DNA from 2 places in the Streptosporangium sp. NPDC049644 genome. Region 1 is predicted to be linked to the other one. Evidence: riboswitches for the same ligand, from Rfam matches in the RefSeq annotation. Region 1 holds a riboswitch; the other holds the start of a gene.
The links. Region 1 has a riboswitch for glycine ahead of gcvT (glycine cleavage system aminomethyltransferase GcvT). Riboswitches for the same ligand answer to the same signal wherever they lie in the genome.

Region 1 (15,246 bases):
CGTCGGTGGAGGAGGTGAACGGGGCACGGGTCCGGCTCGCCTCAAGGATCGTCGAGGTCACCGTGTTCACCGAGGCCGAGCGGACCGGGCCGGTGCTGCGCGGGGTGGGCGCGGCGGTGGGTGACCGGATGGCGGGCCTGGGCGCGATGTGCGCGGGCGACGTCGTGGTGCGGCTGCGCAGGCGGAGGGTCAGATGAGACCGTACCTCGGCAACCGGATCGGCCTGGCCGTCACCGGCGCGGTGCTGGCCTGCGCCGGTCTCTACGCCTTCCTGCGGGGACGTGGTGACCTGCCCGGCCAGCCGCCGGGGGCCAGGCTCGTGCGCGGGGGGTTTCCCGGGTGGCTGGCCGCGCATCCGTGGCTGGGCTGGCTGGTCGCGCTGCTGCTGGTGGTGCTCGCGCTGCTGGCGGTGCGGTGGCTGCTACACGCCCTGGGCTGGAGACGGTGGGGCAGGCGGACCGGAACGGGGACCGCCATGCTCGCTGTTGCCCTTAAAGAAGTCGAAGGGCTCGTCCGGATTCGGGTCAGGTACGTAAGGCACGAGCGGTTGCGGATCAGTGTGGGCTGCGCGCCGGGGACCGATGTCGGCAGGCTCGTGGCGCGGCTGAACAAGGACGCGGTGGGGAAGGTCAGACGGGCTCTCGGGGAGGTAGAACTCGGCACGATGGTTCGGCTGCACGTCCGCCGGCGCTGACCTGCCGTACACCGGCTCCTCGACGGGGCTCGCGTACACCGGCCGCTCGGCGGTCCTGCCGTAGGCCGGTTCCTCATCCGGTTCCGCGTCCTCCGCCTCCTCGGGGGCGCTCTCCCGGTGCCGGACGCCGAAGGCCAGTCCGGCGGCCAGGCAGAGCAGCGGGAGAGCGGGCACCACGTAGCGGTGGTCGAAGGCCGCGATGAAGGGCGGCAGGATCAGCAGCATGGTCCCCGCGGCCCAGGGCAGCAGCACCGCGCCGCCGAGCCGCCGCAACCGCATCAGCACGCCGACCAGGCCGACCAGGCAGATCACCGCGAGGAACGGGCCGCGCACGAAGCCGTGCTCCTGGTAGCCGCGCAGCCAGCCCGCGTACGGCTCGGCCATCGTCGGCGCGCCCGAGGAGCCCTGGTAGGCCACGGTCAGCTGCTCGGCGGTCTTCCCCTGCGAGGCGGCCCCGGTGGAAAAGGGGCGCGGCGTGTCGGGGAAGACGTAGGCGCTCTGCGGCCCGGGGGTCGGGTAGACGCGCCGGGTCCAGTCGAAGATGTGGACCGCGTCGTCCAGGCCCGCCCGCAGGAAGTCCAGGGGCTGGGCCTTGATGGCCTGGGTGGCGAAGGCGCCGGCGAGCGCGTCGCGTTCGGCCCAGCTGCCCTTGACCTTGTTCAGCGGTGAGGCGCCGTCCCAGATGTAGACCGGCGGCGCCGCGCGCCGCCCCACCGGTTCCGTGGGGCACAGTGCCGCCTCGGGGCCGGTCGGCTGGATCCTGGCGCAGTCGGCGAAGGTCATCGTCCGCGCCCACAGGAAGGTGTTGCCCCGGGTCAGCGCGTAGCCGCCGTGCTCGGATTCGAACCAGGCGGCGTACCCGCCCAGGCCGATGGCGGCGGCCAGGGTCGCGGAGACGACGGCCCGCCACCCGGCCCGGCGGATCACCAGGCAGACCAGCGCCACGGCGATCAGCGGCAGTCCGATGGTCCGGGTGACCGTCGCGGCGGCCAGCAGCAGGCCGGCCAGCGCGGCGACCCAGGTGGCCGGGCGTCGCCGCCACAGCAGCAGGGTGACCGCCAGCACCGCCAGGAACTGGAAGAGCAGGTCCGCCATGACGAGGTGTTCGAGCTGGATCTGGTGGGCGTCCAGCAACACCGGCAGCGCGGCGAGCGTCGCGCCCCATCCCGGCAGGCGGCCCAGCCTGCGCAGCAGCAGGTAGACGCAGAGCGCCACGGCCAGCCCGAGCAGGTGCTGGACGACGACCACGGCCTGGACGCTGGCCAGCGGCTTGAGGATCCACAGGAACAGCGAGTAGCCCGCGGGACGGGACTCCAGGGGACGGGGGTCGAGCCCGGCGCTCAGGTAGACGAAGGAGTCGGCCCAGAACCACAGGGCGGGCCGGTAGCCGAGCACCGCCAGGGCGCGCAGGCCGCCGCCGGCCAGCAGGGCGGCGATGAAGAGCCAGTGTGCCCCGAGGAAACGGAGCACCCGCGAGGCGCGGTTCGCCGGGTGCGTTCCCGTTACCACCACGACCTCCCGAGTCCCGCGGACATGGCCACCCAGCATAGGCGCGAGATGGGAGGGGCCTATACGTGATGCGAAATTTGGTGGTGATCGAGTTCTTTGTGGCGTTCCAGGCGTTCAGCACTCGATGACGTTCACCGCGAGCCCGCCGCGGCTGGTCTCCTTGTACTTGTCGAGCATGTCGCGGCCGGTGTCGCGCATCGTCTTGATGGCCTTGTCCAGCGAGACGAAGTGGCGGCCGTCGCCGCGCAGCGCGATCCTGGCCGCGGCGATGGCCTTGATCGAGGCGACGGCGTTGCGCTCGATGCACGGGATCTGCACCAGGCCGCCGATCGGGTCGCAGGTCAGTCCCAGGTTGTGCTCGATGCCGATCTCGGCGGCGTTCTCGACCTGCTCGGGGGTGCCGCCCATCACCTCGGTGAGCCCGGCGGCGGCCATCGAGCAGGCGGAGCCGACCTCGCCCTGGCAGCCCACCTCGGCCCCGGAGATGGAGGCGTTCTCCTTGAACAGCACGCCGATCGCCCCTGCGGTCAGCAGGAAGCGGATCACTCCCTCGTCATCGGATTCGCGGACGAAGCGGTCGTAGTAGGTGAGCACGGCGGGGATGATGCCCGCGGCGCCGTTGGTGGGCGCGGTGACGATCCGGCCGCCGGCGGCGTTCTCCTCGTTGACCGCGAGGGCGAACAGCGAGACCCAGTCCATCGTCTGCAGCGAGTCCTTCTCCCCAGACTCGCTCCGCAGCTGCCGGTGGAGCTGGTGGGCGCGGCGGCGGACCTTCAGGCCGCCGGGCAGCACGCCCTCCTTGCCGATGCCCCGTCGCACGCACTCGCTCATCACCTGCCACAGGACGAGCAGCTGGGCGCGGATCTCGGCCTCGGTGCGGCCGAACGCCCGCTCGTTCTCCAGCATCAGCCCGGAGATCGACAGCCCGGTCTCCGCGCACTGGGCGAGCAGTTCCGCGGCCGTGGTGAAGGGGTGCGGCAGGACCGTGTCGTCGGGTTTGATCCGGTCGGCGCCGGTGGCGTTCTCGTCGACGACGAAACCGCCGCCCACCGAGTAGTAGACCTTCTCGCGCAGCGTCTCGCCGGACTCCGACAGGGCGGTGAAGCGCATGCCGTTGGGGTGGTGGGGGAGCGAGATCCTGCGTTCGAAGACGAGGTCCTCGCCGATGACGAAGGGGATCTCGTGGGAGCCGTACAGGCGGACGGTGCCCGAGGCGCGCATGGCGGCCAGCCGCTCGTCGACCGTGTCGACGTCGACCAGCTCGGGTTTCTCACCCGACAGGCCGAGCAGCACCGCCTTGTCGCTGCCGTGGCCCTTGCCGGTCAGCCCGAGCGAGCCGTACAGGACGGCGCTCACCCGCGCGGTCTTCTCCAGCAGCCCGTCCCGGTGCAGGCCCCGGGCGAACTTGTGGGCGGCGGCCATCGGGCCGCCGGTGTGCGAGCTGGACGGGCCGATTCCGATCTTGAAGAGATCGAAGACACTGATCGTCATCTGAATCCTTCCAGCGCGGACGGTCACGCGCGCCCGAGGACGCGCGTGACCGTGACGCGGGGCGTCGAACTTATGACTCACCCGAGGTGAGCGCGGTGTACTCCTCCGGCGACAGCAGGTCGTCGGCGGAGCCCTCAAGACGTACGCGGAACAGCCAGCCGTCACCGTAGGAGTCGCTGTTGACCAGCGAGGGGTCGTCCACGACCGCCTGGTTGACCTCCACGACCTCGCCGGTGACCGGTGCGAAGATGTCGCTCACCGACTTGGTCGACTCGACCTCGCCGACGGCGTCACCGGTGGCGATCGACGCGCCGACCTCGGGTACCTGCACGTAGACCACGTCACCGAGCGCCTCGGCGGCGTAGGCGGTGATGCCCACGGTGAGGGTCAGGCCGTCGTCGACGCCGCCGATCCACTCGTGTTCCTTGGTGTAGTGCAGGTCCTCGGGAATGCTGCTCATTTTTTCCTCCTGTAGAAAGGCAGTTCGACGACCTCGACCGGCTCGCGGCTGCCCCGGATGTCGACGGCCAGTCCCGACGACAGGCCGCTGTCCACGTAGGCCATGGCGATGGGCCTGCCCAGTGTCTGGGAGGGCGCCCCGCTGGTGACCTCCCCGGCGACCGTGCCGTCGTCGGCGACCACCACCGGATACCCGTGCCGGGGCACCCTGCGGCCGCCTCCGACCAGGCCGACCAGACGACGGGCCGGCGGGACGTCCCTGAGCGGTTCGAGGGCGGCCCGGCCGACGAAGTCGCCCGGCTTGTCAAACCTCACCACACGGCCGAGCCCGGCGTCGAACGGAGTGCGGTCCGCGGAGAGTTCGTTGCCGTAGAGCGGCATGCCGGCCTCCAGGCGGAGGGTGTCGCGCGCGGACAGGCCGGCGGGGACCAGCCCGTGCGGTGCGCCCGCCTCGGTGAGGGCGGCCCAGAGGGGTTCCGCCGCCGAGGCCGCGACGAACAGCTCGAAGCCGTCCTCGCCGGTGTATCCGGTGCGGGCGACGAGGGCCTCGTGGCCGGCCACCACGGCGGGCAGGCCCGCGTAGTACCCGAGCCCGTCCAGGTCGGCGTCGGTGAGAGTGCTCAGGATCTCCACCGAGCGCGGCCCCTGGATCGCGACCAGCGCGTACTCCTCGGAGCGGTCCCGCACCGCGGCGTCGAAGTCCTTGGCGCGCTCGGTCAGCTCGGCGGCCACCCGGGGGTAGTTGGAGGCGTTGGCGACGACCATGAACTCCTCGGGGGCCAGCCGGTAGACGATCAGGTCGTCCAGCACGCCGCCGCCGGCGTCGACGATCATCGTGTAGCGGGCGCGGCCGGGTGCCAGCGCGGAGAGGTGGCCGACCAGCGCGTAGTCGAGGGCCTCGGCGGCCTGCGGGCCGGTCACGAAGATCTCCCCCATGTGGGAGAGGTCGAACAGGCCGGCCGCCTGGCGGACCGCGTTGTGCTCGGCGGACTCGCTGCCGTAGCGGAGCGGCATCAGCCAGCCCGCGAAGTCGGTCAGCGTCGCGCCGAGGGACTCGTGCACGCCGCGCAGCGGCGTAGGTCGGGACATGTTCGCACCTCAGACAAGGGACAGATGAGATCATCCTCCCCCTCTGTCATTGGTGCCTGAGAGTTTCATCCGGGTTTTGCCGGACTTTCACCTTCGGCGAGGTCGTGGGACCTGCTTTCCAGAGGCACCTACCCGCACGGTCCTTTGCCTTGAGAGGTTCGCGGGGAGGGCTTGCTCCTTCAGGGGTCCTGGCCTGGATGTCAGGACACTCTCCCGCGCGGGGTTCATCGGTGTCGCGGCCAGCCTAACCGCCCGCACCGGCCGAGCGAAATCCCCTCGGGCCCGCCGGCCGGGATCAGGCCCCCTCGCCCAGTGCCCGGAGACCATCGTCCTCGGGCCTTACGGTGTGCACGTCCGCGCCGGTGGTGGCCATCGCCGCCAGGCGATCCTCGGCGCCGTCGACGATCTGCAGGTCGGCTCTGGTGTGCGCGATGGCCGCGTCGATGAGCAGGGACACCAGGGGGTCGTCCTGTTCGCGGCGCAGGCGGGTCAGCGCCGCCAGGTCCGAGAGGTAGGCCTGGCGCTGCGCGGACACGAACGAGCCGAGCGCGTCCGTGCCCAGCCGGGTGGCCGCGAGCAGCTTGAGGAACAGTTCGTCCCGGAACCCCGAAGAGCGGACCCAGGGAGCGCCCGCCCACTCCCGCAGCTCACCGGCGCCGCTCTCGGTCAGCCGGTACAGCGTCTTGTCCGGGCGGTCGCTCTGGGTCACGTGGCTGCGGGTCACGTGGCCGTCCCTGACCAGCCGGTCCAGGATCTGGTACAGGTGCCCGATGTTGAGGCCGCCCCACTGGGGGCCGACCGCCGTCTCGAACCGGGCCTTGAGTTCGTAGCCGTGGCTGGGCCCGTCGGCCAGCAGGGTGAGCACGGCATGGCTAAGTGGCATGATTCCTACATTGTCACAAGACAGGAACTTCACGGACCCTCGTACATTGTGACAATGTATCGGTCATGAGCGTTGAAGTCAGCTTGCGAGGCGTCAGCCGTGTACACGGCTCCACCAGGGCACTCGACGAGGTCGGCCTGGAGGTCGAGGCCGGTCAGGCGGTCGCGTTCACCGGGCCCTCGGGAGCGGGCAAGTCCACGCTCCTCCATCTCGTCGGTGCGATGGATCTCCCCGACGGGGGTGAGATCCACGTCGGAGGGAGGCGCGTCGACGATCTCGGGCGCCGGGGTCTCGACCGGCACCGGCGCGCCGTGGGCTTCGTCTTCCAGCGTTTCCACCTGCTCCCGGCGCTGAGCCTGCTGGACAACGTGCTCGCCCCCGTGCTGCCGCGCAGGGTGGGCTTCGACCGCCGCGCCCGCGCCAGGGAACTGCTGGCCGCGGTCGGGCTGGCCGACCGGGAACGGGCGCTGCCCGGCGAGCTCTCCGGCGGGCAGCAGCAGCGGGTGGCGATCGCCCGGGCGCTGATCGCCCACCCGCCTCTGCTCCTGGCGGACGAGCCCACCGGCAACCTCGACAGTGTCACCGGCCAGGAGATCGTGGACCTGCTGTTCTCCCTGCGGGAGGAGTACGGCATGACCATGCTGGTCGCCACCCACAACCCCGAGGTGGCGGCGGCGTGCGACCGGGTGGTCCGGATGCGTGACGGCCGGATCACCGGCGACGACCGGGTGACGCCCGCCCAGGACGTGCTCGGCCGGATCGGGCGGCTCGGATGACCCGCCTGGTCTGGGCCCAGCTTCGCCACCGGCTTGCCCGGACACTGGTGCTCCTGCTCGGCATCGTGGTCGCGGCGACCGGGTTCACCGTGCTGACCGGCACCGCCGAGACCCAGCGTCTGGAGATCATCGGCACCGTCGGGGAGAACTTCCGGGCGCAGTACGACATCCTGGTCCGCCCGGAGAACTCGGCCACCGCCATCGAGCGGTCGCAGGGACTGGTCCGCGCCAACTACCTGTCGGGCATCTTCGGGGGGATCACCTTCGACCAGTACGAGCGGATCAAGCGGGTCAACGGCGTCGAGGTCGCCGCCCCGATCGGCATGATCGGTCATGTCGTGCACACGGCAGCTGTCCGGGTCGACGTGACGGACCTGCTGCACGAGGGCGACCGCACGATGCTGCGCGTGGAGCGCACCCGGGTCACCGACCGGGGTCTCACCCGGATCCCGTTCCTGCAGCCCCGGTACGAGTACGTCACCCGCCGCCCCGTCACGCTCGACTTCACAGATGTCGCGGACGGGGGCGAGTACGTCGAGGCGGCCGAGGAGGAGCTGCCCGGTGGCCGGCGGGTCCGGTTGGCGACCTCGCTCGGCTGGTCGCAGGACCCGGCGAGGACCAGCCCGTTCCCCTCCGAGCGGACGCTGCCCGACCGCGGCTACTGGTCCACGCGGACCGGTCTGGGCGACATCGGCGGATACTTCTGGGACGGATTGAAGCCCGGCCAGGCGGGCGTGCCGCTCTACCAGGAGTTCCCGTTCGTGCTCGCGGCCGTCGACCCGGATGCCGAGGCCCGGCTGGCCGGGCTGCAGGGGGCGATGGTCGAGGGACGCTACCTCACGGCGAAGGCGGCCGGGGACGATCCCAACGAGATCCCGCTGATCGCGGCCTCGGTGCCCTACGCGGACCAGCGGGACGAGGTCGTGATCCGGCGGCTGCCCGCCGAGGCGGCCGAGAAGGTCACCGAGGGCGTGCCGGCCAAGAGGCTCCTGTCCTATCTCGCCGCGAACCGGGGCGAGGAGGTCAGGCGCCTCACCCTCGACGCCGGACAGGTCTACGAGTCGATGCTCGACCGGTGGTCGGACCTGTCGGACGGGCACTACGTGCCGTTGACGAGGTACTGGGCATCCGGGCCCGTCGAGTACCGGCAACGGGGAGCGCGTGAGCTCGACGCGCTCCCGGTGCGGAACGGGTCCGGTGTCTGGAAGGATCCGTGGTTCTCGGGGGTGGCGGGCGTGGCCAAGGACTCCCCGGGCGCGACGGTCGGGGCATCCGACACCCAGTTCCGCACGCTGAACCGCAGGGCGGTCTCCAGACGCCACACCGGGGATCTCAAGTCCCGCGTCGTCGGACGGTTCGACCCGGCCAGGCTGCCCGGTTTCAGCGAGCTGACCCGGCTCCCCATGGAGACCTACAACCCGCCGGTCGCCACGCCGGGCGACGGCCGGACCGCCGCGCTCCTCGGCGGCCGGGCTCTGCTGCCCAACGACAACGTCGCCGGATACCTCCAGACGCCGCCCCTGCTCCTCACCAGCCTGCAGTGGCTGGAGGAGATCGCTGAGAGGACCGAGGGGCGGCCCGCGGCGCGGGCGCCGCTGAGCGTCATACGGGTGCGGGTCGGCGGTGTCACCGGGCCCGACCCGGTCAGCCGGGAGCGGATCAGTCAGGTGGCCAGGGACATCGTGGCGGCCACCGGACTGAAGGTGGACATCACGGTCGGCTCGTCGCCGTCGCCGATGACGGTGGACCTGCCCGCCGGGTCCTTCGGGCGTCCCGCGCTGACCCTCCGGGAGGACTGGGTGAACAAGAACGTCGCCTACCGGATCCTGAACGCCGCCGACCGCAAGTCGCTCGTGTTGTTCGTACTGGTCCTGGCCGTCTGCGGGTTGTTCGTGCTCAACGGTGCGGCGGCGGCCGTGCGGGCCAGGAGGTCCGAGCTCGGCGTGCTGGCCTGCCTGGGCTGGTCGCGGCCGAAACTGTTCGGGACCGTGCTCTGCGAGGTCGGCGCCATCGGCCTGCTGGCAGGCCTGCTGTCCGTCGCGCTGGCCTGGCCTGTCGCCCTGTGGTCGGGGGTCGCGCCGCCGGGGCAGCGGGCGTGGCTGGCGGTCCCGGCGGCGGTGACGCTGTCGCTGCTGGCGGGACTGACCCCGGCCTGGCGGGCCTCGCGGGTGCCGCCCGCGGAGGCGGTGCGGCCGGCCGTGCGGCTGCCGCGCCGGGCGCGCTCGCCGCGCGGGGTGGCCGGGCTCGCGGTGAGCGGGTTGACCAGGTCCCCGGGGCGGACCCTGCTGGGCGCGGCGACGCTCGCGGCCGCGGTCTTCGGGCTGACGGTGCTGCTCGGCGTCACCTACGGCTTCCGCGGCCGGGTGGTGGGCTCGCTGCTCGGCGACGCCATAGTGGTGCAGGCCCGCCCGGCCGACTACGCGGCTGTCGCGGTGATGTTCGGGCTGGCGGTGCTGGCCGTGGCCGACGTGCTCTACCTGGGGATACGGGAGCGCGACACCGAACTGGCCGCGCTGCGCGCCTCGGGCTGGTCGGGGGGCTCGCTGGCCCGGCTGATCGTCCTGGAGGGGACCGGTATCGGCCTGCTCGGCGCCCTCGCCGGGGTCCTGGGCGGGATGACGGCCGCGTTCGCGCTGGCGGGCGACCTGCCGGGTGCGGTGGTCGCGGGAGCGGCGGTCGCGGCGGTGGTGGCCGTCACGCTCGCGGCCATGGCCTCCGCCGTTCCCGCCCTGCTGGTGCAGCGGTTCCCGCCGGCCCTGATCCTCACCCGGGAGTGAGCCCGGCTCCGGTGCCCCGCCCCACGGCGAGCGGGCCTGGGCCGAGCGGGCCGTTCAGCGGCGGGCGTGCCGGACCAGTGCCTCGAACAGGGCCGACTCGTCGTCGGTCTCGGGATGCCACTGGACGGCGAGGGCGAACGGATGATCCTCCACCTCCACGGCCTCCACCGTGCCGTCCTCGGCGTGGGCGGTCACGGTCAGGCCCTCGGCGAGCAGGTCGACGGCCTGGTGGTGGTAGTGGGCCACGTCCACGGTCTCGGTCCCGAAGACCTTCGAGGTCAGGCTGCCCGGCGCGAGCCGCACCGGCATCCTGCCGTAGTCGCCGGGGGCCGGGGCGTGCCCCTGGTGGCCCACCACGTCGGGCAGGTGCTGGTGGAGGCCGCCGCCGAGGGCGACGTTCAGGATCTGCATGCCTCTGCAGACGCCGAGGAAGGGCAGGTCCCGCTCCAGCGCCGCCCGGACCAGCCCCAGCTCGGCGTCGTCGCGGAACGGCCGGACGTAGCCGGTCCGCTCGTGCGGTTCCTGCCCGTACCGTTCCGGGCCGACGTCCCCGCCGCCGGCCAGGATCAGCCCGTCCAGGCGATCCACCAGCGTCGCGGGGTCGCCCGCGGGCGGCAGGATCACCGGCTGCCCGCCCGCGCGGGCCACGTGGTCGACGTAGTCGTACGGCAGCAGCGCGGTGGTCGTCTCCCAGACGGTGAACCTCGCGGGCTCGACGTAGCAGGTGATGCCGATGACGGGACGGGACATGATCTCTTTCTCACACGGACGCCGGGGACATGGGACCTCCGCCCACGTCCTCGCACGTTATCGGGGCCAGGGTATGGCCTGGGCAAATCCCGCCGCCGCGGGTCGCGAAGGCGGCGGGAGCGGAGACGGCGGGGAGCGGTCAGAGTGGCGTGACGTAGGCGCCCGAGATGCCGCCGTCCACCAGGAACTCCGAGCCGGTGATGAAGCTCGCGTCGTCCGAGGCGAGGAACGCCACCGCGGCGGCGATCTCGGTCGCCTCGGCGAAGCGGCCGATCGGGATGTGCACCAGGCGGCGCTGTGCCCGCTCGGGGTCCTTGGCGAACAGCTCCTGCAGCAGCGGGGTGTTGACCGGGCCGGGGCAGAGCGCGTTGACCCGGATGCCCTCGCGGGCGAACTGCACGCCCAGCTCGCGCGACATCGCCAGCACCCCGCCCTTGGAGGCGGTGTAGGAGATCTGGCTGGTCGCCGAGCCCATCACGGCCACGAACGACGCGGTGTTGATGATCGACCCCTTGCCCCGCCGCCGCATGTACGGGATGGCGTGTTTGCAGCACAGGTAGACGGAGGTGAGGTTGACCTCCTGGACCCGGCGCCAGGCGTCGATGCCGGTCTCCAGGATCGAGTCGTCCTCCGGCGGTGAGATGCCCGCGTTGTTGAACGCGATGTCCACGCCGCCGTAGCTGTCGAACGCGGTCTGGAACATCCGGGCGACGTCGTCCTCGCTGGTCACGTCGGCCTTCACGAACAGGCCGCCGACCTCGGCCGCGGCCGCGGCGCCGGTCGTCTCGTCCAGGTCCACGCACACGACGCGGGCGCCCTCCTCGGCGAACCGGCGCGCGGTGGCCAGGCCGATCCCGCTGCCGGCGCCGGTGATGACGGCCACCCGGTCCTGCAAACGCAGCATCGCTTCTACTCCTCGGAAATGAAGACGTTCTTGGTCTCGGTGAACGCGGACAGGGCGTCCGGTCCCAGCTCACGGCCGAGACCCGACTGCTTGAAACCGCCGAACGGGGTCCAGTAGCGGACGCTCGAATGCGAGTTGACGCTCAGGTTGCCCGCCTCGACGGCCCTGGCCACCCGGAGCGCCCGGCCGACGTCACGGGTCCAGATGGACCCGCTCAGGCCGTACGGGGTGTCGTTGGCGATCCGTACGGCGTCCGCCTCGTCGTCGAACGGCAGCACCGACACCACCGGTCCGAAGATCTCCTCGGTGAACGCCCGGTCGCCGGCGGAGCCCGGGGTCAGGACCGTCGCCGGGAACCAGAACCCCGGCCCCGGCGGGCACGTGCCCCGCAGGTGGGGCGGTTCGGTGACGTAGGAGGCCACCCGCTCCCGGTGTTCGGCGCTGATCAGCGGGCCCATCTCGGTGCTCTCGTCGCGGGGGTCGCCGACTCGGACGTTCAGCACGGCCTCGCCGAACCGGGCCAGGAACTCGTCGTACACCGAGCGCTCGACCAGGATCCGGGAGCGCGCGCAGCAGTCCTGGCCCGCGTTGTCGAAGACCGCGTACGGCGCGGTCGCCGCCGCCCGTGCCAGGTCGGCGTCGGCGAAGACCACGTTGGCGCTCTTGCCGCCCAACTCCAGGGTGAGCCGCTTGACCTGCCCGGCGCAGACGGCGGCGATCTCCTTGCCCACCTCGGTGGAACCGGTGAACACGATCTTCGCCACGCCGGGGTGCTCGACCAGCCGGGCGCCCGCGACCTCTCCGGCACCGGGCAGGACCTGGAACACCCCCTCGGGCAGCCCGGCGGCCAGGGCCAGCTCGGCCACCCGCAGGGCGGTCAGCGGTGTCCACTCGGCGGGCTTGACGATCACGGTGTTGCCCGCGGCCAGTGCCGGGGCCATCCCCCAGGTCATGATGACCATCGGGAAGTTCCACGGCACGATCACTCCGACGACGCCCAGCGGTTCCCTGAAGGTGACGTCCAGGCCGCCGGGCACCGGGATCTGCAGACCGTGGTCGCGCTCGGGCGCCCCGGCGTAGAAGTCGAGCACGTCGGCGACGTTGCCCGCCTCCCAGCGGGCGTTGCCGATCGTGTGCCCGGCGCCCGCGACCTCCAGCAGGGCCAGTTCCTCGGCGTGCTCGCGCACCAGCGAGGCGAACCGGCGCAGCAGCCGGGCCCGGTCGGAAGGACCGACCCTCCGCCAGCCGGCGAAGGCCCTTCTGGCGCGCTCCACCGCCCTGTCGACCTCGGCGGCGTCCGCCATCTCGACCTCGGCGATCACCTCTTCTGTCGCCGGATTTATGATCTTCACCGTCACATCCGTTCGAATCCTCGGAACAGCTCCCAGTCGGTCACCGCCGCGTCGAAGGCGGCCAGCTCGGTCCGGGCGTTGTTCGCGTAGTGCGCCACGACGTCCTCGCCGAAGACGGCGGCCGCGAACGCGGAGCCCTCCCAGAGCTCCAGCGCGTCCCGCAGGGTGTGCGGGACGGTCTCCGCGCCCGAGGTGTAGGCGTTCCCCGTGACCGCCTCCTCAAGCGGCAGCTCGTTCTCGATGCCGTGCAGCCCGGCGGCGACCAGTGCCGAGACCGCCAGGTAGGGGTTGACGTCGCCGCCGGGCACCCGGTTCTCGATCCGCAGCGAGGGGCCGTGGCCGACCAGGCGCAGCGCGCACGTCCTGTTGTCCACGCCCCACTTGACGGCGGTGGGCGCGAAGCTGCCCGGCACGTACCGCTTGTAGGAGTTGACGTTCGGCGCGTACAGCAGGGTCAGCTCGCGCATGAGGGCGAGCTGGCCGGCGATGAAGTGCCGTCCCGTCGCGGACAGCCCGTGCGCCTCGGAACCCGCCATGACCGGCTCTCCGGCGGCGTCCCTGAGCGAGATGTGGATGTGGCAGGAGTTGCCCTCGCGCTGGTTCGGCTTGGCCATGAAGGTGATCGACATGCCCTCCTGGGCGGCGATCTCCTTGGCGCCGTTCTTGTAGACGGCGTGGTCGTCGCAGCTGGACAGGGCCTCGCCGAAGCGGAAGGCGATCTCGTGCTGGCCGAGGTTGCACTCGCCCTTGGCCGACTCGACGTACATGCCCGCGCCCTCCATGCCGAGCCTGATCCTGCGCAGCAGCGGCTCGACCCTGGCGGTGCCGAGGAGGGAGTAGTCGACGTTGTAGAGGTTGGCGGGCGTCAGGTCGCGGTAGCCGCCGCGCCAGGCGTCCTCGTAGCTGTCGTTGAAGATCACGAACTCCAGCTCGGTCCCGACGAACGCCCCCCAGCCCCGTTCGGCCAGCCGGGCGAGTTGCCGGCGCAGGATCTGCCGCGGCGAGGCGGTCACGTCGGAGCCGTCCTCCCAGAGCAGGTCGGCCATCACCAGGGCGGTCCCCTCCTGCCACGGCACCCGGCGCAGGGTGGACAGGTCGGGTTTCATGACGAAGTCGCCGTATCCCCGCTCCCAGGAGGACATCGCGTAGCCGTCGACCGTGTTCATGTCGACGTCGACCGCGAGCAGGTAGTTGCATCCCTCGGCGGCGTGTCCCAGCACCTCCTGCAGGAAGTAACGTGCCGACAGGCGTTTCCCCTGCAGGCGGCCCTGCATGTCGACGATCGCCAGCAGCACGGTGTCGATCCGTCCTGCCCGCACCTCGTCGTGAAGTTCGCGGACGTCCACACGCCCTCCTCGCCGGAGTCTTATTGGGCTAGTGTCAGACCATTGACGTGTAGCGGGGGGAGCATTGTCAAGGGTCGGAGGAGATCAATTGGACGAGGTGTCGCGACTGGCGACCGTGCTGCGGCCGGTGCGCGCGGGCAACGCGTTCGAGGAGACCGTGGAACGCCTGCTCCAGGTCATCAAGCTGGGGCTGGTGACCGAGAAGCTGCCGCCCGAGCGGGAACTCGCCGCCCAGCTCGGGATCAGCAGGGTCACCCTGCGCGAGGCCATCCGCGCCCTGGCGGAGGCGGGCTACCTCACCGTGCGCCGTGGCAGGTACGGCGGCGCCTTTCTCACCTACACCCCGCCGCGCCCGCACCGCGACGACCTGCGCAGGGCGGTCGTCGACATGGGCACCGACGACCTGGGCGACGCGCTCACCTTCAGGATGGCCGTGGAGTGCGGCGCCGCCCAGGTGCTCGCCACCACCGCGCTCACCGAGGAGCGGCGCGACACCCTGCGGGAGCGGCTGCGCGAGGTCAACTCGTCGGGGCCCGACGACTACCGCCGTCTCGACACGGCCTTCCACCTGGCCATCGCCGAGCTGACCGGCTCCCCGCTGCTCGCCGCGGCCTGCGCCGACGCCCGGCTGCGGGTCACCGACCTGCTCAACGCCATCCCGGTGCTCCGGCGCAACATCGAGCACGCCGCGATCCAGCACGAGGCGATCGTGACGGCGATCCTGGCCGGCGACCCCGAGGGGGCGCGCCGGGCCGTGGCCGAGCACCTCGAGGGCACCGCCGCGCTGCTGCGGGGTTTCCTCGCATAGCCTGAGGAAACGGTGGGAGATTTGTTCCGAGATCGGATCATGGAAACAGGACGGCTGCCGCTGTTCTGTTTCTTTGTCGCGCTGATCGTCGCCTTCGTGTTCACCAGGATCAACGTCCGGCTCATCCGGGCCAAGATCGGCTGGTTCCGTGACGTCAACGTCGGCGAGATGCACATACACCACGTGGTGTTCGGCGTGGTGCTGACCCTGCTCGGCGGGGTGTCCGGCCTGATCGTCTCCGGGGTCTCCGAGGGCTGGTACGCGGTGACGGCGGCGATCTTCGGTGTCGGCGCCGCCCTCGTCCTCGACGAGTTCGCGCTGATCCTGCACCTGCGCGACGTCTACTGGGAGGAGGAGGGGCGGGCCTCCGTCGACGCGGTGTTCATCGCCGTCGCGATCACCGGCCTG
Region 2 (15,246 bases), on a different contig from region 1:
AAGGTGCCCTCGTTCCCGCAGCGTGAGATCGAGATGGTGGCGGAGAAGATGGAGGCCGCCTGGGCGACGCTGATGCCCCTCACGCACGAGGCCTTCGTGGCCGGCGGCAGGGTCGCCCCCTAGGTGCTGTCGCCCGCGGGGTCTTCGGCACGCGGCCTGAGGTCCCGCATGGACGTGGCCCGGGGCGCGGGCGGGTCAGCTCGTGGTCTCCTGGCGGCGCGAGAGGGTGGGCAGGACGAGAATCTCGGCCCCCGGGGGCAGTGCGCAGTCGAGGCCGCCGAGATGCCGGGCGTTCTCGCCGCAGACGAACATGCTGATGTGGCGGCGGATGCTCCCGTAGTCGTCGCGGAGCCGTTGCTCCAGGGACGGGTGCGTACGGCGGAGCGTGTCGAGGGCGGAACCCAGCGTGGGATCGCCGCCCTCGTGATCGGCGATGGCGAAGACGCGGACCTCGGTGTTCTCGCCGGCCCAGTGCCGCAGGGGGGCGGGAAGCATGAAGGTCACCAGCGTGACGGGTCTGGCCATCGGTTCAGAGCGCCGTGTGGCGCGGGGCGGGCGGGGCCGGTGCGTCCGAGGGACGGGTGCCGCGGCCGGGGATGGCCGCATGCCGGAGGCGGGCATGGCCCTGATCTTGGAGGGCCCGCCGCCGGTGGAGGGGACCGGGGGCGGATTCGCGCGGATGGACGGCTGTGGAGACGTGCGGGGAACGGGGGCGGCGGTCGAGAGGGGGGCACGGGCTGTGAGGGGGGCAGTCGTGCATGACCATCTCCTTTCGGATTGGGCCTCATGCTGCCATGCCATACCGTGTCCCGCCGGACTCTATGGAATTTGCGTGATCACTTTGGGGGATTAATCCTGATTGTCGGTCAAGGCTCGCCCTGCGCGATGTCCCGGTGGATGTGGGCCAAGGGCATCCCGCCCCGCTGGAGCCGGTGGACCGTCTCGTTGACCATGGCGGTCGGGCCGCAGACGTAGGCCTCGTGTTCGGACCAGGAGTGGAACCGCTCCATCACCTCGGCCACCTGGCCCCGCATGCCGTCGTACCCGGGTTGTCCGGAGACCACGGGGAGCACCCGCAGCCACGGGAAGGCCGACGCCATCCGGAACAGGTCGGTCAGGTCGTAGAGTTCCCCGGCGGTGCGGGCGCCGTGGAGCAGGTGGATGTTGGGGCGGCGCCCGGAGCCGATCACATGCTCCAGGATGGCCTTGATCGGTGCCAGGCCGGTGCCGCCGGCCACGCACAGGAGGTCGCGTCCGGAGTCGGTGGGAACCATGGTGCCGATCGGGGGCCCCAGCATCAGGTTGTCTCCGATCCGGGTGCGCTGGACCAACGTGGTGGAGACCCAGCCGCCGGAGACCGCGCGGACGTGCAGGCGGATCGTGTTGTCGTCCCGGGGCGCGTTCGCGATGGAGAAGGTACGCCAGACACGTGGCCAGCGCGCGGTCTGCACGCTGACGTACTGGCCGGGCAGGTAGGGCAGGTCCTGGTCGAGCCGTAAGGTGATCACCGCGATGTCCGGGGTGCGGAGTTCGTGGTCGATCACCTCGGCCAGCCACCAGGCGGGCGACACCCCCGCGTCGGACTCGGCCGATTCGATCATGAGATTGGCGGCGGCGGTGTAGGCGGCGGTCCATGCCGCCTCTATCTCGGGGGTCCAGATCTCGGCGGCGAAGCGCCTGACCGTGGCCAGGAGCGCGTTGCCGATCGCGGTGTAGTGCTCGGCGAGCACGCCGTACTTCCGGTGGTCGCGGCCTAGCTGACCCAGAAACGAGGCCAGACCGTCGGGGCTGTCCAGGCTCCAGACGATTCTGGTCAGCGCGCCGAACAGGCGGTCGCGCTGTACGTCCATCGCCGGTGGGAACATCGTCCGCAGGTGCGGGTTCTCGGCGAACAGGCGTCCGTAGAAGTATGCCGCGGCCTTGTCCGCGACCGGTTCGACGATGGCGAAGCTTTCCTTGACGAGACGCGGATTCAAAGACATTTAACGAACCCACCCTAATTGATCGGCTCAAAGTCCGATCACGCAGATCCACCTCCCTGACGGCTCCGGGTGACGAGCGACCGGCAGCCCCGGCTCACCTGGTCACTCGAAATTCGAGTCTTCCATCACCGGGTAGGCGTCACAACCATTTCTCAGCAATATGGTGGGAAATCTAACTATCTGTAATTAGAGAGTTATTTTGGGTGACCGGACAATCCGGTTCGAGGAAAATAGGCGAATAATAATCACGTTCGTTTTGAGCGGTGGGCTCGCTGTTCGAGAGACTTTCCGTCATTCCGGGGTTCCGGGTGGCCGGGGGCGTTGTGGCGGCCGGGACTCCCGGCGGGGCGACACCGACGTCTCGACGCCTCCCGCGGTCGACCGGACCCGGCGGGTAAGGTGCCGATCATGCCGTTGCACCCGCAGGCCGAGGCCTACCTGAAGACTTTCCAGACAGACCTCGGTGTCCCGCTCTCCACACTCACCGCCGAGACGATCGTCGCGATGCGGGCCCTCGACGCCTTCGCCGAGCAACGTGGTCCGATCATCCCGCTCCCGCTGGTCAGGGATGACGTCGTCGCGGGCGTGCCGGTCCGCGTCTACCGGCCGGAGGAGGACGGCCGCCCCCTCCCGGCGATCGTCTACTTTCACGGCGGAGGCTGGGTCTTCGGCAGCGTCGACCGCAACGACGCCCTCGGCCGTGACCTCGCGGTGCGCAACGGGGCGGTGGTGATCTCGGTCGACTACCGGCTCGCCCCCGACCACCCCTTCCCCGCCGCGGCCGACGACGCCTGGAGCGTCGTCCGGGACGTCTTCGGCCGCCCCGGCGTCTACGGGGCCGATCCCGAGCGCATCGCGGTCTGCGGCGACAGCGCCGGGGGCAACCTGGCCGCCGTGGCCGCCTGGCAGGCCAGGGACGCCGGGTTCGGGCTGGCCCACCAGCTGCTCGTCTACCCGATAGCCGACGTGGCCATGGACACCGGGAGCTACCGCGCCTACGCCAGCGGCTTCGGGCTCGGCGCCGACGAGATGGCCTGGTTCGTCGCGCAGTACGGCGGCGATCCGGTCGACCCCCGGCTGGCTCCCGTCCGGCTGGCCGACAAGGCCGGTCTGGCCCCGGCGACGGTGATCACCGCCGAGTGCGACCCGCTCTGTGACGAGGGTGAGGAGTATGCCGCCCAGCTGGCCGCGGCCGGGGTGCCGGTCGAGGTCAGGAGGTACGAGGGGGCGATCCACGGCTTCTTCGGCCTGCCGGGCTTCTTCGACCAGGCGACCGAGGCGCGCGAGTACGCCGCGGCCCGTCTCGCGGAGGCTTTCAAGTAGGGGGTGCGCCCTGTCCGGCTCCGGCCGGGCGGGCGCACCCGGCGATCAGGTCAGAAGCTCCTGGGAAGTCCGAGCACCTGGGTGGCCAGATAGTTGAGCAGGAGTTCCTCGGTGACGGGGGCGACCTTGCCGATGCGGGCGTCGGCCAGCAGGCGGGCCACCGGGTACTCCAGCGAGTAGGCCATGCCACCGTGCGTCTGGAACGCGTGGTCGGCCGCCTCCCAGGCCGCCTGGGAGGCGGTCAGCTTGGCGATGTTGGCCTCGGTGCCGCAGGGCAACTGCCTGTCGAACAGCCAGGCGGCCTTGTACAGCATCAGCCTGGCCAGCTCGATCTTGGCCTTGACCTGGGCGAGAGGGAAGGCGATGGCCTGGTTGGCGCCGATCGGGCGGCCGAACACCTCGCGCTCCTTGGCGTACTGCACGGCCACCCGCAGCGCCACCTCGGCGCCGCCGAGCGCGGAGGCGGCCAGCAGGACGCGCTCGGGGTTGAGGATGTCCCACAGCACCAGCGCGCCCTGGTCGACCTCACCGACCACGTTCCTCTCCGGGACCCGCAGGTCGTCTATGAAGACCATGTTGGACGGGGTGGTGTTGGCGCCCATCTTCGGGATGGGCTGGAAGGAGAGCCGGCCGGCCGCGACGGCCTCGGGGACGTTCACCAGCAGGACGGTCAGGCCGTTGGTGCGGGGCTTGGCCTCGGCGGCCGGGATGGTCCGGGTGACCAGGAGCATCCAGGTGGCGCGCTGCACGCCGGTGATCCAGATCTTCTGGCCGTTGACGACGAACTCCGCCCCGTCGCGACGGGCGGAGGTGGAGATGCCCAGGGCGTTGGACCCGGCGTCGGGCTCGGTCAGCGCGAAGCAGGTCTCCAGCTCGCCGGTGGCCAGCCCGGGCAGCAGTTCGTCGCGCTGCCAGGGGCTGCCGTGCCTGGCCAGGGTCATGGCGCCGAACCCGGGGGTGAGCACGTAGGTGAACGCCGAGCCGCCGGCCGAGCCGGAGGCCGACAGGGTCTCGGTGGCCACGGCCAGCTCCAGCAGGCCCTGACCGCCGCCCCCGTACTCCTCGGGTACGGCCAGGCCGAGCCAGCCGCCCTTGGCCAGATCCTGCCAGACCTCCTCCGGCCAGCGTTTCTCGCTCTCGCACCGCTGCCAGTAGTCCAGGTCGTAGCGCGCGCAGATGTCGCCGACGCCGCGTTGGACGGCGAGGGCGCTCTCCGGAAGTGTGAAGTCCACGGTGACCAACTCCATTCTAGTTGCGCGCGCAATCGTAGAACGAAGTTCGGTAAGCCTCCAGGGCCACCGGGACGCGGGGATCAGTTCTGCTGGACGGCATCCAGGCGCGGCCTGCGCGTGTGGTAGACGAAGGCGGGCGGTACGTTGCCCCACACCGTGCGGCCCGCGACGACCTCCTCGAAGGTGTCGATCAGGCGCTTCCTGAAACGCCGTGCGGGAGGAAGGTGCTTGGCGAAGCTGTAGGCGAAGGTGGTGAAGGCCGTGTGCGGACCCATGATCGCGATGACCGCGTCCAGCAGGCGGCCCTGTGTCTCCTCGGAGAACGAGGCCCAGGGGAGCCCGCTCACGACCACGTCGGCCCTGGAGAGACCGCGTTCCCGCAACAGCTGGGGCAGCCGCGCCGCGTCATCGGTCACGACGTCCACCCCGGGGTTCCTGGCGGCGAGGAAATCGGCCAGCCTGGGGTTGATCTCGACGGCCATGTGGTGTCCCCGGCCCCCCAGCCTGCGCTGGATCTCCGCGGTGAACACACCGGTGCCCGGGCCGAGTTCGACGATCACCGGATCCCCCCGGTGAGGGACCGGCGAGGCCACCGCCTCGGCGAGCCGCCGCGAGCTCGGCGCCACCGCTCCGACGGTGCCCGGCGAGCGAATCCACTGCCCAAGAAAGAGCGTGGTGTCATTGGTCATGCTGTGAAGCGTAAAGGGTGCGCCGGGGCGTCGCGCGCGTCATTTCGGTACGATTTTCGGTCGCGTGCGAGGCGGCGCCCCCGGCCGGTGAACGCGCACCGGACGGAGAATCCGCCAAGAGGTGGACAGCGAGGTCAGCCCCCAGGGTGACGACCGGCGGACGCCCCGCGGCCACGATGTGTTCCGAACCAGTCGTCCAAGGTTAAGGACACGTCACATGCAGGAGGTCATCTCCCCACTGAGGCCGGCGGGGAATCGCCCGGTCCCCGCGGGCCTGCTGTACGGCCTGCGCATCCTGGTCGTCGCCCAGGCGGCCGGCCTCATCGCCGCCGCCTCGTTCGCCGGCCAGGCGGTGCACGGCGGGGAGGCGCTGGCCGAGACCCATGTGCTGGCCGGGATGGTGGTGCACCTGATCGCACTGCTGCAGATCGTCGTGGCCGTCATGGTCTGGCGCCCCGGGCGCGGTGCCGGCTGGCCCGCGCTGGCCAGCGTCGGCCTCTTCCTGGTCGGCATGGCACAGCACTTCAGCTGGGAGGCGCTCGGCACCCACGTCCCCAGCGGGCTGGCCCTGTTCGGGATGACCGTCGCGGTGCTCGTCTGGGCCTGGTCCCCGGGCGCCGCCGCGCGCCGCTCCTGATCCGGGCGGCGTCTCCCGGATCGGATGACGCCGCCGATCGGAACCACGCCGCCGCGCGGCCGCGGCGGCGTGGTTCCCCGCACTCCTCCCACCTCGTCTCCGGCCGCCGCCCCGGGCTCTGTCGCGCCCCCGGGCGCCCCCTGGTCGCGCGCCCGGCGTCCGCGCCCGCCCCCTCGCCGGATGGCCGTACGGCCCGTGTGAGCCCCGCACGGGTAGGGTCGCATCAGGCACGGGGGAGGGAGACAGACCGGTGAATCCGGAAGCATCGGGAGCCGAAGATCGAATCTGGACGGTTCCCAACGCGTTGAGCCTGGCCAGGCTCCTGGGGGTGCCGGTCTTCCTCTGGCTGGTGCTGGGCCCGAAGGCCGACGGCTGGGCCGTCGCGCTGCTGATGCTGGCGGGGTTCTCCGACTGGCTCGACGGCAAGATCGCCCGCGCCTGGAACCAGACCAGCCGGCTCGGCCGCCTGCTAGACCCGCTGGCCGACCGGCTCTACATCCTGGCCACCCTGTTCGGCCTCGCCATGCGCGAGATCATCCCCTGGTGGCTGGCACTGGCCGTCCCGCTGCGCGACGTGATGCTGCTGGGCATCCCGCTCATCCTGCGCCGCCTCGGCTACGGCCCGGCGCTGCCCGTGCACTTCCTCGGCAAGGCCGCCACCGCCAACCTCCTCTACGCCTTCCCCCTGCTCTTCCTCGCCCACCACGACGCCTGGTACGCCGATCCCGCCCGGATCGTCGGCTGGTCCCTGGCCATCTGGGGCACAGGACTGTACTGGTGGTCCGGAGTGCTGTATTGGGTACAGGTGCGTCAGCTGACAAGCGAGGCCAAACGCCTTAAGAGGTGATCTGTGAAGGCCGTCGTCATGGCGGGCGGGGAGGGGACACGGCTCCGGCCGATGACCGCGAACCAGCCCAAGCCCCTCCTGCCCGTGATCAATCGGCCGATCATGGAGCACGTGCTGCGCCTCCTGAAACGGCACGGTTTCACCGAGACGGTGGTCACCGTGCAGTTCCTGGCGGCCCTGGTCCGCAACTACTTCGGCGACGGCGACGAGCTCGGCATGAGCCTGCACTACGCCACCGAGGACACGCCGCTCGGCACCGCGGGCAGCGTCAAGAACGCCGCGGACCGGCTGCGCGACGACCGCTTCCTGGTCATCTCCGGCGACGCGCTGACGGACATCGACCTGACGGACATGATCCGCTTCCATCGCGAGAACGGCGCGATGGTCACGATCGGGCTCAAGCGCGTTCCCAACCCGCTGGAGTTCGGCATCGTCATCGTCGACGACCACGGGCGGGTGGAGCGCTTCCTGGAGAAGCCCACCTGGGGCCAGGTCTTCTCCGACACCGTCAACACCGGCATCTACGTGATGGAGCCCGAGGTCCTCGACGAGATCGCGGTGGGGGAGTCCGTCGACTGGTCGGGAGACGTGTTCCCCCGGCTGCTGGAGCGCGGAGCCCCGCTGTACGGCTACGTGGCCGACGGCTACTGGGAGGACGTCGGCACCCACGAGAGCTACCTCAAGGCCCAGGCCGACGTCCTGTCGGGCCGGGTCAGGGTCGACATCGACGCCTTCGAGGTCTCGCCGGGCGTCTGGGTGGCCGAGGGGGCCTCGGTCGACACCGACGCCATCCTCAAGGGCCCGCTCTACGTCGGCGACTACGCCAAGGTCGAGGCGGGGGCCGAGCTGCGTGAGTACACCGTGCTGGGCAGCAACGCGGTGGTCAGGGAGGGGGCCTTCCTGCACCGCGCGGTCGTCCACGACAACGTCTACATCGGGCCCAGCGCCCACCTGCGCGGCTGCGTGATCGGCAAGAACACCGACCTGATGACCGCGGTCAGGGTCGAGGAGGGCGCCGTCATCGGCGACGAGTGCATCATCGAGGCCGAGGCGTACATCTCCTCCGGCGTCAAGATCTACCCGTTCAAGACCATCGAGGCCGGGGCGGTGATCAACAACAGCGTCATCTGGGAGCCGCGCGCCCAGCGCAACCTGTTCGGCCCCCGGGGGGTCTCCGGGCTGGTCAACGTGGAGATCACCCCCGAGCTGTGCGTGCGGCTCGCCAGCGCCTACGCCACCACCCTGAAGAAGGGCGCCTCGGTCATCACCTCCCGCGACTCCTCCCGCGCCGCGCGGGCGCTGAAGCGGGCCGTGATCAGCGCCCTCAACGCCAGCGCGATCAACGTGCTCGACCTGGAGGCGTCCCCGCTCCCCGTGGCGCGCTTCCACACCGCCAGGGAGAACGCGGTGGGCGGCATCGCGCTGCGCACCACCCCCGGCGACCCGCAGAGCGTCGACATCGTCTTCATGGACGAGCACGGCGCGGACCTGTCGCCGCCGGCGCAGCGCAAGCTGGACCGGGTCTTCTCCCGGCAGGAGTTCCGCCGCGCCTTCCCCGGTGAGATCGCCGAGCTGAGCTTCCCCGCCAGGGCGGTGGAGGACTACACGCACGAGCTGCTCCGCCTGGTCGACATCAGCGGGGTCCGCGACGCCGACATGAAGGTCGTGGTCGACTGCGCGGGGGGCACCTCCTCGCTGGTGCTGCCCAGTCTGCTCGGCCGGGTCGGGGTGGACGTGCTGACCGTCAACAACCGGCTGGACGACGCCTCGCCCACCGAGACCCTCGCCGAGCGCCGTCGCGACCTGCAGCGCCTGTCGGAGCTCGTCAGCTCCTCCAGGGCGGCCTTCGGGGTACGTTTCGACCCGGTGGGGGAGCGGGTCGCGCTGGTGGACGAGATGGGCCAGCTGATCAGTGAGGAGCGCGCCCTGCTGGTGGTGCTCGACCTGGTCGCGGCCGAGCGCCGCGGCGGCAGGGTGGCACTGCCGGTCACCACCACCCGGGTGGCAGAGCAGGTCTGCAGGTTCCACGGGGTCCAGGCGGAGTGGACGTCCACCGCGATCGACGCGCTCACCGCCGCCGCCAGGGGTCCGGAGATGATCTTCGCGGCCGACGGGCGCGGCGGTTTCATCGTGCCCGAGTTCGGCCCCACGGTGGACGGTCTGGCGGTGTTCCTGCGCCTGCTCGGGCTGGTGGCCAGGACCCGGCTCTCGCTCAGCCAGATCGACGCCAGGATACCCGAGGCCAAACTGCTGCGCCGTACCGTGCCGACTCCGTGGGCGGCCAAGGGGGCGGTGATGCGCTCGGTCATCGAGGCCGCCGAGCACCACCGCATCGACACCACCGACGGGGTGCGGGTCGTCTCGGAGGACGGCAGCTGGACCCTGGTGCTGCCCGACCCGACCGAGGCGGTGACCCACCTGTGGGCCGAGGGGTTCGACGTCGACTCCGCCCAGACCCTGATCGAGCGCTGGGCGCGGGTGGTGGAGGAGGCCGCCGGGGGTTGAGGCGGCCCGCGCGACAAATACCGCGCGGCGCCATGGACCAGGGGCAGTGTCCCCTGTAACTTTGTCACCGACCGTACCCGCGGTTCAGCGTCAACCTTGACCTTCGCGCCTCATCACTGTATGTTGCGGCATTCGCAGTCTGAGAAAACCCTTGAGAAGCGAAGAAGCGAGGCGCGCATCACTGAGCACAGTTGCCGCGTCTTCGCGGTAGGAGGCCGAGCCGATCGATGCCGAGCGTCTACTGCACGCAGTGCGGTCATGCCAATCCTGAGGATGCCCGTTTCTGTTCACGATGCGGGTCGCCGCTTACCAGGTCTGACACACCCGGAGACAGCACGTCGACGATCTCCCTCTCCGGGATCGAGGCCTATGAGGCGGAGACCGGTGAGACGCTTCTCGCCGAGCGGCAGGCCGTCGAGCAGTTGCCCGCCGGCACCGCGTTGCTGGTCGCGATGCGCGGCCCCAACGCCGGCAGCCGGTTCCTGCTCGACAGCGACCTCACCACGGTGGGCCGCCACCCCGAGAGCGACATCTTCCTCGACGACATCACGGTCTCGCGCCGTCACGTGGAGTTCTACCGGCGCGGCGGCGGTGTCTTCACGGTCCGCGACGTCGGTAGCCTGAACGGCACGTACGTCAATCGTGAGCGCATCGAGGAGGTCCCGCTGTACGGCGGGGACGAGGTGCAGATCGGCAAGTTCCGCCTCGTCTTCCTCACCCGCGGCGCCGCTGGAGGATGATGAGCTCGCAGGCCGCTCGTGCGCACATGAGCATCGGGGAGGTGCTCGCTCTCCTGCAGGGCGAGTTCCCCGATGTCAGCATCTCCAAGATTCGCTTCCTGGAGGGCGAGGGGCTGATCGAGCCGGAGCGCAGTCCCTCCGGTTATCGCAAGTTCACCTACGCCGACGTCGAGCGGCTCCGCTACATCCTCAGCGAGCAGCGTGATCGCTACCTGCCGCTGCGCGTGATCAAGGATCATCTGGAGGCGGCCGACCGCGAGGAGCGCCCGGCGGCCCGGCCGCGGGCCGTCCCCGACGACGCGCCCCCCGAGGTCCGCCTCACCCGCGAGGAGTTCCTCGCCGCCGCCGAGCTCGACGAGGAGACCCTCACGGAGCTGGAGGACTACGGTCTGCTGGCCGCCGTGGCCCGCTACTACGACGCCGAGGCACTGGTCGTGGCCCGCAGTGTGGGCGCCCTGGCCGCCTTCGGCCTGCGCGCCCGCCACCTGCGGGCGGTCAAGGCCGCCGCGGAGCGCGAGGCGGGACTGGTGGAACAGGCCGTCGCCCCGCTGCTGCGCCGTCGCGGCCCCGGCGCGATCGACCAGGCGGACGAGACGGCGAGGGAGATCTCCGGTCTCCTGCTGGAATTGCACGCCTCGTTGCTGCGTTCCGGAGTCCGTGGGGCACTGGGCCGGTGAGAGCCTGACCAGGCACTCGTACCCCCGCGAGTGTTACGTTGAACAAACCGGTCGGAATCCAGCGAAGACGGAGCAGCCCGTGTTGCAGATGGAGGTCGTGGGCGTTCGAGTTGAAATGCCCTCCAACCAGCCGATCGTCTTGCTGAAAGAGACGCATGGGGAGCGTTACCTACCTATCTGGATCGGCATGACGGAAGCCACGGCGATCGCCATGGCCCAGGCCGAGGAACCACCACCCCGGCCACTTACCCATGACCTGTTCCGGGACGTGCTCGAGGGGCTCGGAGTCAGGTTGAGCACTGTCAACATCGTCGCTTTACGCGACGGCATCTTCTTCGCGGATCTCGTGTTCTCCAACGGGGTCGAGGTGAGCGCGCGTCCTTCCGACTCGATCGCCTTGGCACTTCGCACCGGCGCACGTATCTTCGCGAGTGAGGATGTGGTACGGGAGGCAGGGGTGATCATCCCTGACGACCAGGAGGACGAGGTGGAGAAGTTCAGGGAGTTCCTTGACACGATCACGCCTGAGGACTTCGGTCGCGCGGGGTAGGAATTTCGGTGCATTTACGCTTCACGACGCGCCGGGTGGGGTCGTTGACTGGACTTGGCCCCAGTCCTACGGTGCAAGTGAAACCTGCGGTCGTGCGTAAACCCCCAGATCAGGCCGTGGGATGAGAGAAAGCCGGAGGTCCGCGTGGCGGTCAGCAGCGGCGAGGGTAGAAACGCCGACCAGGATGACCCGGAACGGCGCCAGTCGGCACGTCAGCGCGCGGGTGAAGAGGGTCTGCTGTTCGACGGGGAACCGGTGAAAGTGCCCGCCGACATCGGCTACAGGGGGCCGACGGCCTGTTCGGCGGCAGGAATCACCTACCGGCAACTCGACTACTGGGCGCGGACCGGCCTGGTCGAGCCCACCGTGAGAGCCGCCCACGGCTCCGGCTCCCAGCGGTTGTACGGCTTCCGTGACATTCTGGTCCTCAAGGTTGTCAAGCGCCTCCTCGACACCGGCGTCTCCCTCCAGCAGATCCGCATCGCCGTGCAGCACCTGCGGGAGCGGGGCGTCAACGACCTGGCCCAGATCACTCTGATGAGCGACGGGGTGAGCGTCTACGAGTGCACCTCGCCCGACGAGGTCATCGACCTGCTCCAGGGGGGCCAAGGAGTCTTCGGTATCGCGCTGGGACGGGTGTGGCAGGAGGTGGAGGGCTCCCTCGCGGATCTTCCCGGCGAACGCGCGGAATCGGGCGGGGGCCCTTTAGGCGATCATCAGGCCGATGAGTTGGCCCGTCGCCGCCGAGCGCGACGAACCGGGTAAACTCGGACTTGCCGCTGACCCTGTGCGGGAGAGACCCCGACCGCGATCGGGGCGCCGAAGGAGCAACCTCCCCGGAATCTCTCAGGCACCCTGTACCGCACGGACGAGGCAACTCTGGAAAGCAGGCGCGCCCGCCAGGCGCGTCTCACCGACGGTGCAAGCCTCCCGGCAAGGGCAGGTGAAGCTCTCAGGTAGCGACCACGTCGTGATGACAGTCGTGATGACAGAGGGGGAGAGCCGGCATACGCCCGCGCCCAGCACCGGTCTCCACCCCGCCCGAGAGGCTTCTCATGACCGATCTGTCATCGCTCAGCGAACTCGCTCCCCCGCCGTTCGCGACCCGTCACATCGGGCCCGACGACGCCGACCAGACCCGCATGCTGGAGGCGGTCGGATTCGCCTCCGTCGCCGACCTGGTCGCGGTGGCCGTGCCCGAGGCGATCCGCTCCTTCGCCCGGCTGGGTCTGCCCCCGGCGGCAGGAGAGTCCGAGACCCTCGCCGAGCTACGGGTCCTCGCCGGGCGCAACACGCTGCTCACCTCGATGATCGGCCTGGGCTACCACGACACGATCACCCCGGGCGTCATCCGCCGCAACCTTTTGGAGAATCCGGGCTGGTACACCGCCTACACGCCCTACCAGCCGGAGATCTCCCAGGGCCGGCTGGAGGCCCTGATCAACTTCCAGACCGTCGTCTCCGACCTGACCGCCCTCGACGTCGCGGGGGCCTCCCTGCTGGACGAGGCCACCGCCGCGGCCGAGGCGATGACCCTGGCCCGCCGCGCGGGCCGCACCCCGTCGAAGGTGTTCGTGGTCGACGCTGACGCGCTGCCGCAGACCAAGGCGGTGTTGCGCACCCGTGCCGAGCCGCTCGGCATCGAGCTGGTCGAGAGCGACCTCACCGGGGAGCTTCCCGACTGCTTCGGCGTGCTCGTGCAGTACCCCGGCGCCAGCGGCAGGATCCGCGACTTCCGAGCCGTCGCCGACGCCGCCCACGCGCGCGGTGCCCAGGTGGTCGCCGCCGCGGACCTGCTCGCCCTCACCCTCCTGGCCGCGCCGGGCGAGCTCGGCGCAGACATCGCGATCGGCTCCTCGCAGCGCTTCGGTGTCCCCCTCGGCTTCGGCGGTCCGCACGCCGCCTACATGGCGGTCCGTGACGGCCTCCAGCGCCAGCTGCCCGGCCGCCTGGTCGGCGTCTCCCAGGACGTCGAGGGACGTCCCGCCTACCGGCTCGCGCTCCAGACCCGCGAGCAGCACATCCGCCGGGAGAAGGCCACCAGCAACATCTGCACCGCGCAGGTGCTGCTCGCCGTGATCGCCGGCATGTACGCCGTCTACCACGGCCCCGAGGGCCTGCGCAGGATCGGCCGCCGCGTCCACCGGCACGCCGTCGTGCTCGCCGAGGGGCTGCGCCAGGGCGGCGTCGAGGTGGTCCACGACACCTTCTTCGACACCGTGCTCGCCCGGGTGCCCGGGCGAGCCGCCGAAGTCGTCGCCGCGGCCCGGGAGAACGGCGTCAACCTGCGCCTGGTCGACGCCGACCACGTGGGCGTCACCTGCGACGAGAGGACCGAGGTACTCCATCTGGAGCAGGTCCTGGCCGCCTTCGAGGTCAGCGGCACCGTGCTGGCCGACCTGGACGCCGCCGCGCACGACGCGCTGCCCGGCGCGCTGGCGCGGGTCGGCGACTACCTCACCCACCCGGTCTTCCACAGCCACCGCTCCGAGACGGCCATGCTGCGCTACCTGCGCAGGCTCCAGGACAAGGACGTCGCGCTGGACCGGTCGATGATCCCGCTGGGCTCCTGCACCATGAAGCTCAACGCGACCACCGAGATGGAGCCGATCACCTGGCCGGAGTTCGCCGGGCTGCACCCGTACGCGCCGGAGGACCAGGCGGCGGGCTACGCCGAGCTGGTCGGGGAGCTGGAGCGCTGGCTGGCCGAGGTCACCGGTTATGACGCGGTGTCGATCCAGCCGAACGCCGGCTCCCAGGGCGAGTTCGCCGGCCTTCTGGCGATCCGCGCCTACCATACGGCGCGTGGCGAGTCGGATCGTGACGTTTGCCTGATCCCCTCGTCCGCGCACGGTACCAACGCCGCCAGCGCCGTGATGGCCGGCATGCGCGTCGCCGTGGTCGCCTGCGACGACAACGGCAACGTGGACCTCGACGACCTCGTCGCGAAGATCGAAAAGCACCGTGACCGGCTTGCCGCGATCATGGTGACCTACCCGTCCACGCACGGCGTGTACGAGGAGACGATCGTTGATGTCTGCGAGCTGGTCCACGAGGCCGGCGGGCAGGTCTACGTCGACGGCGCCAACCTCAACGCGCTGGTCGGCCTGGCCAGGCCGGGCGAGTTCGGGGCGGACGTCTCCCACCTCAACCTGCACAAGACCTTCTGCATCCCGCACGGCGGCGGCGGCCCCGGTGTCGGCCCGGTCGCGGTCCGCGCCCATTTGGCCGACTACCTGCCAGGCCACCCGCTGCGCGGCGGCTCGGCGGTCGGCCCGGTCTCGGCCGCACCGTACGGCTCCGCCGGCATCCTGCCCATCTCCTGGGCCTACATCCGGATGATGGGCGCCGACGGGCTGAAGGCGGCCACCGAGCAGGCCATCCTGTCGGCCAACTACCTGGCCCGCAGGCTCGCTCCCCACTTCCCGGTTCTCTACACCGGCCGCGGCGGCCTCGTCGCCCACGAGTGCATCATCGATCTGCGCCAGATCACCAAGGAGACCGGCGTGACGGTCGACGACGTGGCCAAGCGCCTCGTCGACTACGGTTTCCACGCGCCGACCATGTCCTTCCCGGTGGCCGGCACGTTGATGATCGAGCCGACCGAGAGCGAGGACCTGGCCGAGCTCGACCGGTTCTGCGAGGCGATGATCGCGATTCGCGGTGAGATCGAGAAGGTCGCCTCCGGCGCCTACGACAGGGTCGACAACCCGCTGCGCAACGCCCCGCACACGGCCGGCAGCCTCGTCGCCGACGAGTGGGGGCACCCCTACACCCGCACCGAGGCGGCCTACCCGCTGCCCTCGCTGCGCGAGGGCAAGTACTGGTCGCCGGTCCGCCGCATCGACCAGGCCTACGGCGACCGCAACCTGGTGTGCTCCTGCCCGCCCCTGGAGGCGTACGAAGACTGATCCTCGCCGCGGCCCGCATCTCGCGAGAACCGCGTATCCGTAGGGAATGCGGGAGGACGGACGGCGCCCCGAGTCGTTAGGCTCGGGGCGTCTCCGTATCCGGGAAGGACCCTGCATGCCTGAGGTGGACACCCGTCCCTTGGACACCGCGCG

Region 2: linked by a shared signal. The riboswitch ahead of gcvP (aminomethyl-transferring glycine dehydrogenase) and the one ahead of gcvT (glycine cleavage system aminomethyltransferase GcvT) in region 1 are both predicted to bind glycine.

What each region holds. Positions count from the first base shown of each region.
Region 1 is NZ_JBFAOJ010000004.1:152,928-168,173, reverse strand. Features, by position in the region: gene AB0J58_RS03730 (DUF6286 domain-containing protein) at 1-197, shown strand, start outside; gene AB0J58_RS03725 (hypothetical protein) at 422-2,203, opposite strand; gene AB0J58_RS03720 (L-serine ammonia-lyase) at 2,318-3,694, opposite strand; gene gcvH (glycine cleavage system protein GcvH) at 3,765-4,154, opposite strand; gene gcvT (glycine cleavage system aminomethyltransferase GcvT) at 4,151-5,242, opposite strand; glycine riboswitch at 5,283-5,367, opposite strand; glycine riboswitch at 5,370-5,468, opposite strand; gene AB0J58_RS03705 (PadR family transcriptional regulator) at 5,538-6,125, opposite strand; gene AB0J58_RS03700 (ABC transporter ATP-binding protein) at 6,191-6,901, shown strand; gene AB0J58_RS03695 (FtsX-like permease family protein) at 6,898-9,678, shown strand; gene AB0J58_RS03690 (gamma-glutamyl-gamma-aminobutyrate hydrolase family protein) at 9,733-10,428, opposite strand; gene AB0J58_RS03685 (3-oxoacyl-ACP reductase) at 10,568-11,332, opposite strand; gene AB0J58_RS03680 (aldehyde dehydrogenase family protein) at 11,338-12,690, opposite strand; gene AB0J58_RS03675 (glutamine synthetase family protein) at 12,687-14,030, opposite strand; gene AB0J58_RS03670 (FCD domain-containing protein) at 14,119-14,838, shown strand; gene AB0J58_RS03665 (hypothetical protein) at 14,878-15,246, shown strand, end outside.
Region 2 is NZ_JBFAOJ010000092.1:3,825-19,070, reverse strand. Features, by position in the region: gene thyX (FAD-dependent thymidylate synthase) at 1-123, shown strand, start outside; gene AB0J58_RS35310 (molybdopterin synthase sulfur carrier subunit) at 196-525, opposite strand; gene AB0J58_RS35305 (globin domain-containing protein) at 867-1,982, opposite strand; gene AB0J58_RS35300 (alpha/beta hydrolase) at 2,391-3,305, shown strand; gene AB0J58_RS35295 (acyl-CoA dehydrogenase family protein) at 3,356-4,537, opposite strand; gene AB0J58_RS35290 (SAM-dependent methyltransferase) at 4,618-5,226, opposite strand; gene AB0J58_RS35285 (hypothetical protein) at 5,444-5,863, shown strand; gene AB0J58_RS35280 (CDP-alcohol phosphatidyltransferase family protein) at 6,114-6,710, shown strand; gene AB0J58_RS35275 (mannose-1-phosphate guanyltransferase) at 6,714-9,215, shown strand; gene AB0J58_RS35270 (FHA domain-containing protein) at 9,443-9,955, shown strand; gene AB0J58_RS35265 (MerR family transcriptional regulator) at 9,955-10,632, shown strand; gene AB0J58_RS35260 (bifunctional nuclease family protein) at 10,712-11,182, shown strand; gene AB0J58_RS35255 (MerR family transcriptional regulator) at 11,327-11,947, shown strand; glycine riboswitch at 11,963-12,055, shown strand; gene gcvP (aminomethyl-transferring glycine dehydrogenase) at 12,238-15,093, shown strand; gene AB0J58_RS35245 (hypothetical protein) at 15,209-15,246, shown strand, end outside.